Linked DNA regions of Simiduia agarivorans SA1 = DSM 21679. The protein of the gene in region 2 binds, or shares a complex with, the protein of the main gene of each other region. Links are inferred from orthologs where the notes say so. Each region holds a gene or a part of one and is shown on either strand. Other genes may lie near its edges. The genes, in order: dapF and rppH.

Region 1 (3,195 bases), 320 kb from region 2 along the record:
GTATCAGCACGCCCTCGGCGACCATCCCGGACTCGTGTGCTTTGCGGTAAAGGCCAATTCTAACCTGGGCGTTCTGGGGCTGTTGGCCGACCTGGGCGCGGGTTTCGATATTGTCTCTGAAGGTGAACTGGAGCGGGTCTTACTGGCCGGCGGCAAGCCCGAAAAAATTGTCTTTTCCGGCGTTGGCAAAACCCCGGCTGCCATGCGCAAAGCGCTGGAAGTGGGCGTGCATTGTTTCAATGTGGAATCGGAAGCCGAGCTGGAACTGCTGTCGGAGGTGGCCCTGCAATGCGGCACCACGGCGCCGGTTTCGCTGCGGGTGAACCCGGATGTGGATGCCAAAACCCACCCCTACATTTCCACCGGCCTGAAAGAGAACAAATTCGGGATCGATATTGCGCGCGCGCCCGAAGTTTACGCCCGTGCCGCGGCGTTAGCAGGCTTGCGGGTGGTGGGCGTGGATTGCCACATCGGTTCCCAGCTCACCGAACTGGACCCCTTTCTGGATGCGCTCGATCGCCTGCTGGCGCTGATTAATCAACTCAAACACCGCGGCATCTCGCTCGAACACATCGATATTGGCGGCGGCCTGGGCGTGACCTATCAACAGGAAACACCGCCGCCCATCGCCGAGCTGATCAATGCCGTCAAAGCGCGCCTGTCGGACTCGGGTCTGGCCCTGGTCATGGAGCCCGGCCGCTCCATTTGTGCCAATGCCGGTGTATTGCTGACCGAAGTGCTGTTCCTGAAGCCCACCGAGCACAAGAACTTTGCCATTATCGACGCCGCCATGAACGACAACATCCGGCCGGCCTTATACCAGGCCTGGCAAGGTGCGGAAGTGGTGGATCAGCACGCGGGCGAAACCAAAACCTGGGACCTGGTGGGCCCGGTCTGTGAAACCGGCGATTTTCTCGCCAAGGATCGCCCTCTGGCACTTGCAGCCGGCGACCTGATCGCAGTAATGTCCACGGGAGCTTACGGCTTTACCATGAGTTCCAATTACAACAGCCGGCCCCGCGCCGCTGAGGTGATGGTAGACGGCGACCGCGCCCACCTGGTGCGCGCACGTGAAACCCTGGCCGACCTGACTCGTGGCGAGAGCCTGTTACCCAATTGAACCCGTTTATCCAGGCCCGTGGGTCCTGGGATAGACGACCGGGAAAAGTAATACCATGCGCCTCCGCTTTACCAAAATGCACGGCCTCGGCAATGACTTTGTCATGATCGATGCCATCAGCCAGCGGGTCCGGCTGACCCCGGAAAAAGTCCGCCAGTTGGCCGACCGCCGCTTCGGAGTAGGTTGCGATCAGGTACTGATCGTAGAAGAACCCACCTCACCTGACGTGGATTTCCGCTACCGGATTTACAACGCCGATGGCAGCGAAGTGGAAAACTGCGGCAACGGCGCGCGTTGCTTCGCCAATTTCGTGCGCGAACGCAAACTCACCGGCAAGCAATCAATCGTGGTACAAACCGCCGCTGGCGTGATGACCCTGAACATTGCCGACGGCGATAAAGTGCAGGTGGATATGGGTGCGCCCGTGCTGGTGCCCGCGCAGGTGCCATTTCAGGCCAATGAGCAAGCGGCGACCTACGCCATCGAAGCGGATGGCCAGCAATGGCAGGTGAGCGCGGTGTCCATGGGTAATCCGCATTGCGTGCTGGTGGTGGACGACACCGAGACTGCCCCGGTGGCGACGCTCGGCCCCGTACTGGAAGCGCATCCGTCCTTCCCCAACAAAGCCAATGTGGGCTTTATGCAGATCCTGTCGCGACGCGAAATCAATCTTCGGGTCTACGAGCGCGGCGCCGGAGAAACCCTGGCCTGCGGCACCGGCGCGTGCGCGGCAGTGGTAGCGGGCCGGCTGCGCGACCTGTTAGACTCGGACGTTGTGGTCAACCTGCCGGGTGGCAGCCTGACCATCCAGTGGCAAGGCGGCGAACACCCGGTGGTGATGACCGGGCCTACGGCGCACGTTTTCCACGGCCAGATAAAAATCTAATCGCAAGGACTAAACCTGTGTCTGAGCACACGATCAGCGATGCCGAAGTGGCCAAGTACCTGGCCGACAACCCCGACTTTTTCAGCCGCCACGGCGACCTGCTCGCCGACCTGACGCTTCCGCATGAAAGTGGCGAGGCCATTTCGCTGGTGGAAAAACAGGTGTCGGTGCTGCGCGAGCGCAACATGGACATGCGCCACCGCTTGTCCAACCTGCTCGACAATGCGCGCGAAAACGACAAGCTGTTCGACAAAACCAAACGCCTGGTATTGGCGCTGCTCGAGGGCCGGCGCGCGGAAGACACCATCAATGCGTTGCACTACAGCTTTGACAAAGACTTCCAGATCCAATTCACCCGCCTGGTGTTGTTCCGGCCACAAACCGGCAAACTGGGCCAGGCCCGTTGCGTCACGCTCACCGACGCCAAGGCACCGCTGGGGCGTATTCTGAAAACCCAGAAAGCGTTTTGTGGCCAGCTGGCCAATGAAGAAAAAGCCTACCTGTTCGGCGAGCAGGCACCGCTGGTGGCGTCTGCTGCCTTGGTACCGCTGATGCACGGCACCTGTTATGGCTTGTTGGTAGTGGGCAATCGCGACGCCAACTATTACCGCTCCAGCATGGGCACCCTGTTTCTGAGTTACATCGCCGAAGTGTTGAACCGGGTCTTGCCCTACCAACTGGACGCTTGATGGACAGCGCGCCCTTCAGTCAGGAACTGGAATCCTTTCTGGTCTGGCTGGCGCGCGAACGCCGCCTCTCCTCCCACACCTGCGCCGCCTACGCCCGCGATCTGGCCAAGCTCCAGCAATTTTGCGCCCAGCGCAATCTCGGCCTGGCCGATCTGGACGTGCACGCCGTGCGCCAATGCCTGGCCCAACAACATCGCGCGGGTCTGGCCGGTAAAAGCTTGCGGCGCTGGCTCTCCGCCCTGCGCAGTTTTTTTGCCTACGGCGTACGCCAGCGCTGGTTGGCGGCCGACCCCGCCGCCGGCATCACCGCCCCTAAAGTCGAGAAAAAGCTGCCCGCCACTCTGGATGTGGACGAAGTGGGCCAGCTGTTGAACTTCAGCCAGGACGACAGTCTCTCCAGCCGGGATCTGGCCATGCTGGAGCTGACCTATTCGTCCGGCCTGCGCCTGGCCGAGCTGGCAGGGCTCGACGTCACCGATCTGGACCTGTCCGATGCCACG
Region 2 (3,159 bases):
AAGGCACCTCGGTGCGGTAGAGACCCACGCCTTCGGCGCCGCGATCGAGCGAGCGCATCACGTCGGCCATCAGGCCGGTGTTCACCCACAGGTTCAGGCGGTGACCGCAGGTGGTTTCACAGGGTTGGTCGCGCAGGCTCTCAAGGCCCTTGGCCAGCGCCTGTTCTTCTTTGATGATGGCCTTGTACTGACGCTTGAGCTGGGTACTCGGGTCCGACACCACCAGGCCGTTATAGCCATCGACAATCAGGGTGCGGCTATCGAGCTGGGTATAGGGCAGATCGATCACCCCCATCACCGTGGGGATGTCCATGGCGCGCGCCAGAATCGCCACGTGGGAGTTGCGCGAACCCTCCACCGAAATCATGCCCACCAGTTTGTCCGGCGGCACCTCGCCCAACATGGAGGCGGTCAGTTCTTCACCCACCAGAATGGCATTGTCCGGGTAAACCCGGCACGACTGGGCAGACTCCTGCAGGTAAGCAAGTACTCGCCGACCGAGGTCGCGCACATCCGCTGCGCGATCCCGCAGGTAAGGATCATTCATGCTGGCAAAGGTCTGTTCGTGCTCGAGAATGACCTCGGCCCAGGCAAAGGGCGCGCACACGCCGTTTTCAATCCGCTCGATCACCTCGCCCCCGAGCGAGGCATCATCCAGCATGGCTAAATAGGCATCAAACAAGGCCTGCTCTTCGCGCGACAGGCGCGTGCGCAGCTCTTCGCCCATGCGCCCGATGTCTTCGCGCACGGCGGCCAGGCAGCGGTAAAAAAACGCGATTTCTTCATCGATGTCCGATACCACCTGGTAAGGCACCGAACGCAGGTCCGCCGGTGGCGAAATCACCACCGCTTCCCCCATGGCAACGCCGGCACAGCCAGCGGTGCCCATAAATTTGGCGTCGGCGGTGCCTTTGCCCACCGCCACCACACCGGTGGCTTCGGCGTGGGCAATGACGCCCGCCAATTGTGCCGACAGGGTTACCAGAAAAGCTTCGTCGCCCTCATCGAACCGGCGCTGTTCCACCTGTTGCACCACCAATACGCCCAGTACTTCGCGATGGTGAATGACGGGAACGCCCAGAAAGGAGCTGAACCGCTCTTCGCCGGTCTCCGGAAAATACTGGTAGCTGGGGTGGGTTTCGGCATGCTCTAAATTGAGCGGTTCCTCGCGCGTGGCCACGCGTCCCACCAGGCCTTCCTCGGGCTTCAGGGTCACCTTGCCCACGGCGCTGGCGTGCAGACCTTCGGTCGCCATCAGTACATAGGCGCCCTTGCCATCGCGCAGGTACACCGAGCACACCTGGGTGTTCATGGCCGATTTGATGCGGGCCACAATCAGGTCGAGCACCGATTGCAGATCGCGGGCAGCATTCACCTCCTGCACGATGGTTCGCAACGAATTGAGCATGCCCGCGGCCAAATTAAACCCCCTGAGAGCGCTGGTGACGCGCTTGCAATGGTGCCAGCTCGCGCAGGGCTTTGCGATACACATCGCGCTTGAATGAAACCACTTTACCCAACGGGTACCAGTAACTCACCCAACGCCAATGATCGAATTCATCTTTTTTCTGGGTATGCAGATCGATGGCACCGTCGTCTGCCTTCAGACGCAGCAGAAACCAGCGTTGCTTCTGACCGATGCATACCGGCGAGGAGTTTTTGCGTAGCAGCTTTTTCGGCAACAGGTAGCGCAGCCAGCCGCGGGTGGAGCCCAGTATTTCTACCTGATCGGCAGTCAGACCCACTTCCTCATGCAATTCGCGGTACAGCGCCTGCTCGACCGATTCGTCGGGATTGATACCGCCCTGCGGGAATTGCCAGGCGTCTTGCCCGCCCACGCGGCGCGCCCACAGCACCTGGCCACGGTCATTGGTCACAATGATGCCCACATTGGGTCTGAAACCGTCACTGTCTATCAAGATGTGTTCCTTATTATGTGGGTGCAGGCAGCTTATTGTTCCACAACTCTTTAGATTTCAGCAATTTACTCGCACCGACCAGATAGGTATTCTTGCCCACCCCAGTCCGGAGCCGCCCATGACCGTTGCCATCTTTGACCTCGACAACACCCTCATTGCAGGGGACTCCGACCACAGCTGGGGCGAGTTTCTGGTCCGGCAGGGCCTGGTTGACGAAGTACAGTATAGGAAAGCCAACGACCAGTTTTACGAAGATTACAAGCGCGGCGAGCTGGACATCCATGCCTATCAGCGCTTTGTCCTCACCCAGGTCGCGCAGTTCCCGGCCGCCCAGCAACAGGCACTGTTGAACCAGTTTATGCAGGAATGCATTCGCCCGCTGTGGCTGCCCAAGGCCGAAGCCCTGCTGGCCGAGCACCGCGCCAAAGGCCATTACCTGCTGATCATCACCGCCACCAATGCATTCATTACCCGGCCCATTGCCGACGCGCTGGGCGTGGATCAGCTGATCGCCACCGAGCCCGAAATCATCGACGGCCAATACACTGGCGAAATCATCGACCCACCCTGCTTTCAGGCCGGGAAGGTTTTGCGCTGGCAGGCGTTTATGGCGGAACGCGATGCGCCAGATGAGACTTGTTACTTTTACAGCGACTCCATCAATGACCTACCCTTGCTGGAGGCCGTCACCCATCCGGTGGTGGTGGATCCCTGTGAGCGCTTGCAGGCCGCCGCTGAAGCGCGCCATTGGCCGGTAATCAGCCTGCGCTGAGGCTTGCCAGCAAGCGGGCAGGGCACGCAGAATAGCGTGCTATGCGAGCCAACTAACTGTTCAAGCAAAAATGCAAAGGAATTTCATGCGCGCGCCCTCGATCGCCCTGCTCATCGCCCTGACAACGGTTGTCGCCTGCAGTGATCGCCCCGCGCCCTCCGGCGGAGAGCCGGCCACACCGGCCGCGACAGAGACGCCGGAAAATGCCAGTCAACAAGCGGTAAAGCAGGCCGCGCGCGACTTATGGGCGGGTAGCAGTGCGCTGCTTGAACAGGTCAGCCAACACACCGACCAGCTGGATCAGTCGGTGCAATCGCTGCTCAACCAACCGGGGCCGAAGCAGTTGGAAAACGCCCGCGCAGCCTGGCACCAATGCCACAACAGCTGGCTCGCCTTCAGCTATCAGCTGGCCGTGATCGATGCGCACCAGGGATTATTTGACGATCTGGCCACGCTCACCGCCGCCAT

What was found.
Region 1: the proteins of rppH (region 2) and dapF are in contact, whole or in part, in a solved structure (PDB 5YGU), measured with the Escherichia coli proteins. The link is inferred for Simiduia agarivorans SA1 = DSM 21679 from one-to-one orthologs.

Annotation. Positions count from the first base shown.
Region 1 is NC_018868.3:2,629,816-2,633,010, forward strand. What follows is about bases 215-3,090. They hold dapF (diaminopimelate epimerase), read left to right. Parts: upstream 215-1,175; coding sequence 1,176-2,006; downstream 2,007-3,090. Other genes in these bases: lysA (diaminopimelate decarboxylase), read left to right, coding at 215-1,120; M5M_RS11685 (DUF484 family protein), read left to right, coding at 2,024-2,695; xerC (tyrosine recombinase XerC), read left to right, coding at 2,695-3,090. Also shown: more of lysA, read left to right, coding at 1-214; more of xerC, read left to right, coding at 3,091-3,195. UniProt on the Escherichia coli protein: Involved in the succinylase branch of the L-lysine biosynthesis and in the biosynthesis of the pentapeptide incorporated in the peptidoglycan moiety. Catalyzes the stereoinversion of LL-2,6-diaminopimelate (L,L-DAP) to meso-diaminopimelate (meso-DAP).
Region 2 is NC_018868.3:2,953,874-2,957,032, reverse strand. Bases 171-3,010 are described here. They hold rppH (RNA pyrophosphohydrolase), read right to left. Parts: upstream 1,920-3,010; coding sequence 1,422-1,919; downstream 171-1,421. Other genes in these bases: M5M_RS13280 (imelysin family protein), read left to right, coding at 2,777-3,010; M5M_RS13285 (histidinol-phosphatase), read left to right, coding at 2,038-2,691; ptsP (phosphoenolpyruvate--protein phosphotransferase), read right to left, coding at 171-1,408. In the rest of the region: more of ptsP, read right to left, coding at 1-170; more of M5M_RS13280, read left to right, coding at 3,011-3,159. UniProt on the Escherichia coli protein: Master regulator of 5'-end-dependent mRNA decay.